Regions from separate parts of the Halomonas sp. GD1P12 genome, predicted to be linked through region 2. Evidence: predicted binding sites of a transcription regulator. Region 2 holds the regulator's gene; the other holds the start of a gene.
What was found. The regulator FliA, encoded in region 2, starts transcription of late flagellar genes. The targets are predictions, from matches to a motif close to CTAAAGTTNNNNNNNNNNCNGCCGATA.
Positions count from the first base shown of each region.

Region 1: the regulator FliA is predicted to act here: its motif matches at 4,053-4,079, upstream of OCT39_RS02395 (flagellin).

Region 1 is NZ_CP107007.1:495,146-501,245, forward strand. It holds gene fliD (flagellar filament capping protein FliD) at 1-677, shown strand, start outside; gene OCT39_RS02380 (flagellin) at 906-1,748, shown strand; gene OCT39_RS02385 (flagellin) at 1,952-2,827, shown strand; gene OCT39_RS02390 (flagellin) at 3,033-3,875, shown strand; gene OCT39_RS02395 (flagellin) at 4,152-5,015, shown strand; gene OCT39_RS02400 (flagellin) at 5,220-6,074, shown strand.
Region 2 is NZ_CP107007.1:133,241-139,340, forward strand. It holds gene flhF (flagellar biosynthesis protein FlhF) at 1-439, shown strand, start outside; gene OCT39_RS00610 (hypothetical protein) at 523-1,020, shown strand; gene OCT39_RS00615 (flagellar protein FlhE) at 1,058-1,462, shown strand; gene OCT39_RS00620 (RNA polymerase sigma factor FliA) at 1,488-2,186, shown strand; gene OCT39_RS00625 (motility protein A) at 2,226-3,041, shown strand; gene OCT39_RS00630 (flagellar motor protein MotB) at 3,046-3,708, shown strand; gene OCT39_RS00635 (hypothetical protein) at 3,705-4,253, opposite strand; gene OCT39_RS00640 (Crp/Fnr family transcriptional regulator) at 4,295-5,038, opposite strand; gene uvrA (excinuclease ABC subunit UvrA) at 5,162-6,100, opposite strand, start outside.

The DNA.
Region 1 (6,100 bases), 360 kb from region 2:
AAACCAACCGCGTCGAAGGTGCGATCGAGGGGGTAACGCTCGATCTCACCGCCGTGTCGGAATCCCCCGCCACCCTGGTGATCGAGCGAGACAACGACTCCTTGAAAGAGGCGATCAATAACTTCGTCAGTAACTACAACGAAATGAAATCGACCGTAGAGCGCATGACCAAGTTCAACGGCGAAGGCGAGATCTCGGGCGAGCTGATAGGTGACCGTACCGTACGCACTATCGAAAACCGCTTGAGTCGTGACGTGAGCGACAGCTTGGCGGGCGGCGATATCACGCGGCTGTCTGAAATCGGAATCTCAATTGATGAGCGCGGGCGCTTGAAGGTCGACGAAGAAAAGCTCGATGCCGCTGTTGCCAACGACCCTGAAGGCCTATCTGCCTTCTTCGCTGGTGACAGCAAGGAAGCAGGCTTTGCAGGGCGCCTCAGCACAACATTGACGACCATTACCTCAGAAGATGGCCTCATTAAAAGCTCGGTCACCAGTGCAGAACAGCGAATCGAGAGTCTCGATAAGCGCAAGGAGCGCATGGAAGCCAGCATCGAGCGCAACGTGGAGCGCTATCGTAAGCAGTTTGCCCAGCTCGATGGCATGATTGCGCAGATGAACTCCATGAGCAGCTACCTGGGCCAGCAGTTCGATATGCTGAGCAATATGCAGAAGTAGTAAACCTTGCTATCAAACGAAACGGTGCTAATACGCTCTCGTTCGTAACGACAATTTATTTTATCAGCGGGGCCGTAAGGCCCCGTTATAGTTTCAAGGCCAAATTTTCATAAAAAAGTGGGTAAATGAGCTAAAGGATCGCCCCGCTTCGCCGTTAATTATAACAACGGCGATGCAAGCGCCGATTTATAGGCCTCTCTTGGGCCACTAAACACAGAGGATTACCCCATGTCCGTCATCAATACCAACATCACTTCCATGATCGGCCAGAACAACCTGAGCAAGTCCCAGGGCATGCTGGCTCAGGCGCAGGAGCGTCTTTCTTCCGGCCTGCGTATCAACAGCGCCTCCGACGACGCAGCAGGTCAGGCGATCGCCAACAAGATGACCGCCCAGATCAAGGGTATGGATCAGGCGAGCCGTAACGCCAGCGACGGTATCTCGCTCGTTCAAACCATGGAAGGCGGCCTGGACCAGATCAACGACAACCTGCAGCGTATTCGTGAACTGGCGGTACAGGGTGCTAACGACACTAACACCGCCGATGACCGCGCGGCGATCACCACCGAGATCAACGAGCGTATCGCTGAGATCGACCGCGTAGCGGGCAGCAACAACTTCAACGGCACTAACCTGTTGTCAAGCGGCGCGAGCACGGCGCTCAATATCCAGGTCGGTTCTAACACCAGCGGCAACGACACTATTACCGTCAATACTTTCGACGCAACTAGCAGTGCGCTGGGTGTTAGCGGGTCTGCGGCGGCTCTCTCCGGTGCCGGCGCGACTCACGACAACTTCCAGACGCTGATCGACAATGTCGATACCGCCGTCAAGTCGCTCGACACGCAGCGTGCGACTCTGGGTGCCACGCTGAACCGCTTCGACTCTGTGATCGATAACCTGGCGACCACGACTACTAACCTTTCCGAAGCGCGCTCACGCATCGAAGATGCCGACTACGCGAAAGAAGTGTCGAACATGACACGCGCCAACATCCTTCAGCAGGCGGGTACGTCCATGCTGGCCCAGGCTAACCAGACCCCGCAGTCTGTACTGTCTCTGCTGGGTTAATCGCTCAAGCAGTAGTACCACGAGCGAAGTGAACGACGGGGCCGCAAGGCCCCGTTTTTCGTTGGGCGCCTCGCGCATTTTTCTCATGTGAATCGCGCGAAAGGCCTAAAGAAGTGCCTCCAACAGCCGTTAATTATAATAACGGCGATGCAAGCGCCGATTTAAAGGCCTCTCCTGGGCCACTAAACACAGAGGATTACCCCATGTCCGTCATCAATACCAACATTACTTCCATGATTGGCCAGAACAACCTGAGCAAGTCCCAGGGCATGCTGGCTCAGGCGCAGGAGCGTCTTTCTTCCGGCCTGCGTATCAACAGCGCCTCCGACGACGCAGCAGGTCAGGCGATCGCCAACAAGATGACCGCCCAGATCAAGGGTATGGATCAGGCGAGCCGTAACGCCAGCGACGGTATCTCGCTCGTTCAAACCATGGAAGGCGGCCTGGACCAGATCAACGACAACCTGCAGCGTATTCGTGAGCTGGCGGTTCAGGGTGCCAACGACACCAACACCGACGATGATCGCGCCGCAATCGAAACCGAGATCAACGAGCGTTTGGCCGAGATCGACCGCGTAGCGGGCAGCAACAATTTCAACGGTACCAATCTTCTTAACGCCAGCGGCAGCCTGAGCATCCAGGTCGGTTCCAATACCGATGTTGAAGACGTCATCAATGTTAAGACTGTCGATGCTACCGTGTCGGGCCTGGAACTGACTAGCGCCTCGGGCGGAGTCGTTGCAGCGGCTTCCGGCGGCGCCGCTACCTTTACGGCGGCTAGCGGAGCTGGCGCCCACACCAGCTTCCAAAGCCTGATCGATGCCGTTGATACTGCTACTAAAACACTCGATACCAACCGCGCTACTTTGGGTGCTACGCTGAACCGCTTCGACTCTGTGATCGACAACTTGGCGACCACCTCGACCAACCTGTCCGAAGCACGCTCGCGAATCGAGGACGCCGACTACGCCAAGGAAGTGTCGAACATGACGCGCGCCAACATCCTTCAGCAGGCGGGTACGTCGATGCTGGCCCAGGCGAACCAGACGCCGCAGTCGGTATTGTCTCTGCTGGGCTAATAGTCGGGTAAGTGCTGCCATTGACAGCTAGAGTAACGGGGCCAATTGGCCCCGTTTTTCGTTCTTTCTGCAAGCAAAATTATTTTCACAAAACGGCTTTAAACCATTCAAGAATCCACGTTAACGGCCGTTAATTATAATAACGGCGATGCAGTCGCCGACCTGTAGGCCCTTCTCAGGCCATAAAATACCGAGGATCTCATCCATGTCCGTTATCAATACCAACATCACCTCCATGATCGGCCAGAATAACCTGCGCGCTTCGCAGAGCATGCTGGCTCAGGCACAAGAGCGTCTCTCTTCCGGTCTGCGCATCAACAGCGCATCCGACGATGCCGCCGGTCAGGCGATCGCAAACAAGATGACTGCTCAGATCAAGGGCATGGAGCAGGCCAGTCGTAACGCCAGCGACGGCATCTCGCTCGTTCAGACCATGGAAGGCGGTCTGGATCAAATCAACGACAACCTGCAGCGTATTCGTGAACTGGCGGTACAGGGTGCTAACGACACCAATACCGCCGACGATCGCGCGGCGATCACGACCGAGATCAACGAGCGTATCGCCGAGATCGACCGCGTAGCGGGCAGCAATAACTTCAACGGCACTAACCTGCTTAATGTTAGCGGTGGCGGTACTCTGAACATTCAGGTTGGCTCCAATACATCGACCAATGATGTTATTGAAGTGAGCACAATCGATGCGACTAGCGCTGCCTTGGGAGTGAGTGGCGCAGCTGCCGCGCTTTCCGGTGCAGGAGCATCGCACACGACTTTCCAGAGTTTGATCGACGCTGTCGATGGCGCAACGAAAACCCTGGATACCAACCGCGCGACTTTGGGCGCCACGTTGAACCGCTTTGATTCCGTGATCGATAACCTGGCGACCACCTCGACCAATCTGTCCGAAGCGCGCTCACGTATCGAGGATGCCGATTATGCCAAGGAGGTGTCCAACATGACCCGAGCGAACATTCTGCAGCAGGCGGGTACGTCCATGCTGGCTCAGGCCAATCAGACCCCGCAGTCTGTTCTATCTCTGCTTGGCTAATAACGCATTAATGAGTGTCGACGGGGCCGAAAGGCCCCATTTTCGTTATGAGTACGATAAAGATATGGGAAACTTTGTTACACGCTACAAGCCCCATATAGCCAGAAAATAATGCGAATCCTCTGCACCATTTGTTGTATGGCGTTACTTTTTGCTACACAAAAAAAGCCTTGTTTCTTCAAGTGTTGGATATAGCAGCCGTTACCCCTTGGTAGCGACGGCACAAGCGTCGCCAAGTTGGCCCGCTGGCCAGTTATACTTCAAGGAGCAATACTCATGTCTGTAATCAATACGAATATCACCTCCATGATTGGCCAGAATAATCTGAGCTCTTCACAAAGCATGCTGGCTCAGGCGCAGGAGCGTCTCTCTTCCGGACTGCGTATTAACAGCGCCTCCGACGATGCCGCAGGTCAAGCCATCGCCAACAAGATGACTGCCCAAATCAACGGTATGAGCCAAGCCAGCCGTAACGCCAGCGACGGCATTTCCTTGGTGCAAACCATGGAAGGTGGTCTCGATCAGATCAACGACAACCTGCAACGTATTCGTGAGCTGGCGGTGCAGGGCGCTAACGATACCAACACGGAAGAAGATCGCGCGGCGATTGCCACCGAGATCACTGAGCGTATTGAAGAAATTGATCGTGTTGCGGGTAGCAACAACTTCAACGGTACTAACTTGCTGGACGGCGTTAGTACTGACGACCTGGAAATTCAGATCGGCGCGAACACCACTGACGATGACACCATTTCAGTAAGCCGCTTTGACGCCACTAGCGACAACCTGGGCGCGGTGAGTGGTGGGGTTGCCAACCTGGAGGCAGCGGCCACCGCGGTATCAGGTGGTGGTGACCATAGTGATTTCCAATCTTTGATTAATTCAGTGGATAGCGCCGTAAAAGAATTGGACACTAATCGTGCGGAGCTGGGTGCCACGCTCAACCGTTTCGATTCGGTGATCGACAACCTGGCAACGACCGAAACCAACCTTTCCGAAGCTCGGTCGCGCATCGAAGATGCCGACTACGCGGATGAGGTCTCCAACATGACCCGCGCTAATATCCTCCAGCAGGCGGGCACCTCCATGCTGGCGCAGGCTAACCAGACGCCGCAGTCCGTACTGTCTCTGCTGGGTTAATTGCTCGAGCAGTAGCACAACGAGTGAAGTGAACGACGGGGCCGCAAGGCCCCGTTTTTCGTTGGGCGCCTCCCGCATTTTTTCTCATGTGAATCGCGCGAAAGGCCTAAAGAAGTACCTCCAACAGCCGTTAATTATAATAACGGCGATGCAAGCGCCGATTTAAAGGCCTCTTCTGGGCCACTAAACACAGAGGATTACCCCATGTCCGTCATCAATACCAACATTACTTCCATGATTGGCCAGAACAACCTGAGCAAGTCCCAGGGCATGCTGGCTCAGGCGCAGGAGCGTCTCTCTTCCGGCCTGCGTATCAACAGCGCTTCTGACGACGCAGCGGGCCAGGCCATCGCTAACAAGATGACCGCCCAGATCAAGGGTATGGATCAGGCGAGCCGTAACGCCAGCGACGGTATCTCGCTCGTTCAAACCATGGAAGGCGGTCTGGACCAGATCAACGACAACCTGCAGCGTATTCGCGAATTGGCGGTTCAGGGCGCCAACGATACCAACACCGCCGATGACCGTACTGCGATCACCACTGAGATCAACGAGCGTCTGGCCGAGATCGACCGCGTAGCAGGCAGCAACAACTTCAACGGCACTAGCTTGCTCAATGCCAGCGGCAGCCTGAGCATTCAGGTTGGCTCCAACACCGATTCCGAAGACGTGATTAGTGTCAAGACCGTCGATGCGACTGTGGCGGGTCTGGGCTTAGCAAGCGGCAGTGAAATCACCGGCACCACATTTGCCGTTAGTGGTGGCACCGCAGCCCACAGCAGCTTCCAGAATCTAATCGACTCCGTCGATGCCGCGACCAAGACTCTGGACACCAACCGCGCAACCTTGGGTGCCACGCTGAACCGTTTTGATTCGGTAATCGACAACCTGGCGACCACCTCGACCAACCTGTCCGAAGCGCGTTCACGCATCGAAGACGCCGATTACGCGAAAGAAGTGTCCAACATGACTCGCGCCAACATCCTGCAGCAGGCGGGTACCTCCATGCTGGCCCAGGCGAACCAGACGCCGCAGTCTGTACTGTCACTGCTGGGTTAATCCTTTCAGTAGTAAGACGCATGAAA
Region 2 (6,100 bases):
CGACGTCGCGGGCCGGCGGCTGCTCGCCTGGCGCGGCGAACTGCGCGACCCGGAAACATCGCGGCGGGTCGCCAAGCGCTATTGGCTCACGCCGGCGCGGCTGGGGAGCGAGGCGCTGTCGCTTTTGATCACCCAGCTGCAAAGTGAAGGCACGGTAGCGCTGACCAAACGCGTTTGGCGCGCGCTCAAGGAGTCGGACGGCGGCGAGGTCAGCGCTGAGCTACGGCTCTTGATGGCCAGCGGCGTAGCGTGCGTGGCCACCCACCTGGACAGCGCCGAGGACGAAGAGGCCCAGGCGTTGCAGCAGGATTTACTGCGCCTTTTGGGTAGCCCGCGCAAGCGCCGCGATAGCGCGCTGGCGGACGCGATCATGCACTTTCTAATGACCCGCGACGCGATCCGTCAGTTTGGCAGCGTCAGCCGCGAGACCTTTGCATGAGCGGCCAGGACCAGGCCGCGGGGCTGCGCCAGTGGGCGAACCTGCGCACCGGCCAGTCGGCCGGCGCGCAAGGCGACGACGATGTGCGGCAGGCTCAGGCGTTGGAGGCGAGCGAAGCCAACGCGCACACTGTCGATGCGCCCGTCGCGGACGCGCATGTCGCCAACGCGCACGTCGCAGACGCGCATGCCACCAACGCGCACGTCGCCAAAATACCGCTCGCCGTGGTCGGGCTTGGGTCGAAGCAGCGCGAGCCGGTGATCGCGCGCCTCGACGAGTGGTCGCGGCTTGGCCGGCGCTGGGCGGCAACGCCAGAGAGCTGGGAGGTCGTGCCGGTGGACGCCGATGCGCCGCTCCAGGCGCTCTGCGCGCGCTACTCGCGCTGGGCGCTGTGGGTGCGAAGCGACGCCGAGGCGTTCGCCGCCATGTACCGCACGCTGCGCCTGGTCAGCGAACACCAGGGGCCCAAACGGCTGTTGGCGCTGCATGAGCCGGGCCTGCCCCGCGCCGGGCTGCTCGAGAATCTGCGCGCGGCGGCGGCGGCGTACCTGGGGATCGAACTGCTGCTTTTGGCCAGGTAGGCCATACTGAGTGAGCCACTATGGTTAGGTTATGCTAATGAGAAACGTCATTCTCGCAGCGCTGAGTGGGGTGGTGGCCAGCGGGCTTTCGCTGTCGGCCCTGGCGGGCGGGGGCAGCTGGAGTGTCGATACGACCGGGCTGATGGTCGCGATGAGCGACCGGGCAAGTGCCAGCCAGGCGCTCGCGCCGCCGCCCAGTGCCGAGATTCATCAGGGGCGCATCGAGCGCGTCAACTGGCGCTTCGAAGCGCCGCCGGGGGCCGATATCCATGCCTGGCTTTGCCACCCGGAGCGCTGCGTCGCCCTCGACGGCCAGCGCGGCAGTGCCACCGGCCTTGCCGGGCTCAATGCCGGCGCGCCGCTCGAGTTTCGTTTCGCGTTGGGGCGTGGCCAGCCGCCGGTGAGGGTGAGAGGGCTTCAAGTGATTGTGAACTATCAGTGACCAGCGATTAGCCAGGGGCACGCCGATGTATACAGCAAAGGGAAGAATCCAACACAGCGATATGGTCAACCAGCACATGCCGCTGGTGCGTCGCCAGGCGCTGGCGTTGCAAGTTCGTTTGCCGGCCAGCATCGAGCTCGACGATCTGATCCAGGCCGGCATGGTAGGGCTTTTAGAGGCGCTGGGGCGTTTTGATGCCGCCCAGGGGGCGAGCTTCGCCACCTTTGCTAGCCAGCGAATTCGCGGCGCAATGGTCGATGAGCTGCGCACCCGGGACTGGCTGCCGCGCAGCGTACGCCGCTCGGCCCGGGCCATGGACGAGTCCGTGCGCCGGCTGGAGCAAAGCCTTGGCCGCCCCCCGGAAGAGAGCGAGATCGCCCGCGATTTGGACATGCCAATTAACGAGTACCAGCAGCTTCTGGCGGACACCAATAGTGGCCATCTGCTGCCTTTTGAGGAGCTTCTGGAGGAGGGCGGCGAGCCGATTCAGGAGTCGCTGAACGCGCCTTTCGAGGAGCTACTGGACGGCCAGCAGCGCGAAACCTTGATTGCCGCGATCGAGGCGCTGCCGGAGCGCGAAAAGCTGTTGATGGCGCTTTACTACCAGGAAGAGCTCAACCTCAAGGAGGTGGGCGCGGTGCTGGGCGTCACCGAGTCGCGCGTGTCGCAGCTACACAGCCAGGCCATCAGCCGTTTGCGGGCGCGTCTGCACGAGCCGGACTAAACCTTTTCACTGTCAACCCCAACCGGCGAGGAGCCGTCGATGAACCCCTCTACCCTGATTGGAATAGGCGCCAGCATCCTCTTGCTAGTGAGCGTGCTGTTCTTTACCGCAGAGTCCGCGGCAAGCTTCATCAACCTGCCCGGGCTTGCCATCGTCATCACCGGCACGCTGGCGGCGACCTTCATCAGCTATCCGCTCAAGGAAGTGGTGCGCGTGGTACGCCTGGTGGGGCTGGTATTTCGCCGCGAGAATACCTATGTGCGCGACGACATCGACGAGCTGGTCTCCATGGCCAGGCTCTGGTTCAAGGGCGACGTGCGCGCAGTGGAGCGCGAGCTCGAACACACCCGCAACCCGTTTTTGCGCACCGGCATCCAGCTCGTCATCGCCAACACCAAGGAAGACGAGATCTTTGACATGCTGCGCTGGCGTATCGCCAGGCTCAAGGCCCGCGAGCACGCCGAGGCGCAGATCTTTCGCACCATGGCGACCTACGCGCCGGCGTTTGGCATGATCGGTACCCTGGTGGGGCTGGTCAACATGCTCGAAGTCATGGACGCCGGGGATCTCGAGGTGATCGGCCCGCGCATGGCGGTGGCGCTTCTCACCACCTTCTACGGCATCCTGCTGGCGAACCTGGTGTTCAAGCCGGTGGCGGTGAAGCTCGAGCGGCGCACCGAGGAGCGCTTGATCACCATGAACATGGTGCTCGAAGGCATTTCGCTGATCACCAAGCGCCGGCTGCCGTCGTTCATCGAAGAGACGCTGAACTCGTTCGTGGCCAACTACCACGACGAGATCAACGATCCCCACGTGAAGCCGCGCCCGGGCAGCGGCGTCGCGGCGAAAGGCTAGCGCCATGCTCAATTGTGACGCCCGCCACGCGCTGGAATCGCCCTTTACCGGCGGCGAAGGCGAGGAGGGGTGGCTGACCAGCTACCTCGACGTATTGACGCTTCTGATCACGCTGTTCGTGCTGCTGCTGGCACTGACGCCGGCGGGTAGCGGCGGCGAGGCATCAAACGAAGGCCAGGGCCTTCAGCCGCTCTCCTCGGGAATCTTGCCGCGCGACAGCGGCCTATCGCCGGCCATGGCCGCGCTCGATATTCAGGGCGTAAGCGTCAGCCAGGGGCGCGAAGGCGTGACCCTGCGCATCGACGACAGCCTGCTGTTCGCCAGCGGCGCCGCCGAGTTGACCCCCCAGGGCGAAGGCGTGCTCGAGCGATTGAGCGAGGTGATCGACACCTTCGAGGGCGAGGTGTCGGTGGAAGGCCATACCGATAACGTGCCGATTTCGACCGCGGCGTTCGCCTCCAACTGGGAGCTTTCGACCGGGCGGGCGATCGCGGTGGTGCGCCATCTCGAGCAGGAGGGCGTGGCGCGGCAGCGGCTACGCGCCGTGGGCTACGCCGACACGCGCCCGCTCGCCGGCAACGACACGCGGGAAGGGCGCGCCGCCAACCGCCGCGTCGAATTCGTGCTGCGAACTCCCGCCCCGGAGCCGGCGCGGGTTACGCCTTAAGCCCCGGCGCAGCGCCGCTGCATCTCCTGAATCGCCTTGCCGGCGCCGTCGAGATCAAACGTCATGGTCCAGGGCGTGGCACTCCCCTGCTCGAAGCCGATGAACAGCTGCTCGCCTTCACTCATGCGCGCCAGTAGCGCGTCGAGCTCGCCCAGGTAGAAGTGGCTGTAGAAGCCGTCATCCCCCTCTTCGACGATGAACTCCGCCATGGTCTCCATGATCGGCGTCTGGTCGACGCGCAGCCGCGCCGGGACCAGGTTCACCGCGCGGCTCTCGGACTGCGTCTCTTTGAGGGTCACGCGTAGTTCGAGCCAGGGCAGGTGGCACACACCTTCGGTAGCGTTCACGCTCAAAATGGCGTCCGAATAGCTTTCGGCCTCCAGCGCGCGAAAGTGGCGCTGGCCGGCATCGGTGGTCGTCGCGGCGTGCCAGGCGCCGAAGGCGGTGTCATCGCTGACTGGATAGCGCGCCGCCTGGGCGGCGGTGGCGAAAACGAAGAGCCCGGCGACGCCGAGCGCGGCCGCGGCAACAGAGTGAGACGTCATGGGACGGTGCGCCGAGTATTGATGTCGAGAAAAGATACGCATCACTCCGACTGGCCGAGCAGCGGCCGCACGTTGTCGCTTAAGTAACAGTCGTCGAACTCGCCTTCGGCGGCAAGCGCCGCCAGGTCCGGGATGTTGATGTGATGGCGGTCGCGATAAATGAGCCCCGCCTCGCTAAGCGCGGTGAACGTGCGGCTGACGTGCACCGGGCTGAGTCCCAGTACGTCGGCGAGCTGCTCCTGGGAGAGCGGCAGGCGAAACTGCCCGGTCAAATCCGGGTTGGTCTGGCTCAGGCGGACGTACATCTCGTGGATGAAGTGGGCCATTTTTTGGCGGGCGGTGCGTCTTGCCAGGTTCACCAGCCGCTCGGTCAGAAGCGACTGCTGGCGGCTGCTGATGGCGAACATGACCGAGGTCAGCGGCAGCGACTGGCTGAACAGATCGATCATCCGCTTGTGCGGAAAACGGCACACCACGGCGTCGGTGATGAAGCGCACGTTTTCCAGCCGCTGGGAGAAGGCGAATTCGCGCAGGCCGATGATGTCACCGGGCAGGTACACCTCCATGATGTGACGATCGCCGTTTTCCAAATGGCGATAGGAGTAGGCCCAGCCGCTTCGCAGCGTGCAAAACTCCTGAGCGGGGTCCTTCAACTCCCACAGAAGTGACCCCGCCTTTTGATCGAGCGGGCTCTCTTCGAGCGAATCAAGCAGCTGCTCTTCGTCTTTTGACAACGAGTAATAATGGTTGAAGTGGCGAACAATACAGCTCTTTTCCTGACTCATGCTCGGTGTCTCCTTCTCTTGACTGCGTGCCCGGGCTGTGCCGCCGCTCAGGGCCGGCGGTGACGGCCAAAGGGGAACGATACGGCGGCTTGCCTGACATTGCCTTATCGTTTTTTTATTTTTTCACTTCTTTTTTTGCAATAGCGGCGCCAAAAATTGCCCGGTATGCGAGCCTTTTTTCTTCACCAGCTGCTCCGGGGTGCCCTCGGCGATGATCCGCCCGCCGCCGGAGCCGCCTTCCGGGCCCAGATCGACGATCCAGTCCGCAGTCTTGATCACATCGAGATTGTGCTCGATGACCACGATGGTGTTGCCGTGATCGCGCAGGCGATGGAGCACCGTCAAGAGCTGGCGAATATCCTCGAAGTGTAGACCGGTGGTCGGCTCATCCAGAATGTAGAGCGTCTGGCCGGTATCGCGTTTGGCAAGCTCGCGGGCAAGCTTCACCCGCTGGGCTTCGCCGCCGGAAAGCGTGGTCGCGCTCTGACCCAGGCGAATGTAGGAGAGCCCGACGTCCAGAAGCGTCTGCAGGCGCCGGGCGATGGCCGGTACCGGGCTGAAGAACTCGAGACCCTCCTCGACGGTCATTTCCAGCACGTCGTGAATGTTCTTGCCCTTGTAATGAATATCCAGGGTTTCGCGGTTGTAGCGCTTGCCCTTGCACACGTCGCAAGGCACGTAGATGTCCGGCAGAAAGTGCATTTCTACCTTGATCATGCCCTCGCCCTGGCACGCTTCGCAGCGTCCGCCCTTGACGTTGAAGCTGAAACGCCCGGGCTTGTAGCCTCGCGAGCGCGCCTCCTGGGTGCCGGCGAACAGCTCGCGGATCGGGGTAAAGATGCCCGTGTAGGTTGCCGGGTTGGAGCGCGGCGTGCGCCCGATCGGGCTTTGATCGATGTCGATGACCTTGTCGAGCTGGTCGAGCCCTTCGATGGCGCTGTAGGGCGCCGGTGTCATGGTGGTGGCCCGGTTGAGATCGCGGGCGGCGATCGGCATCAGGGTGCCGTTGATCAGCGTCGACTTGCCCGAACCCGATACCCCGGTGATGGCGATGAACAGCCC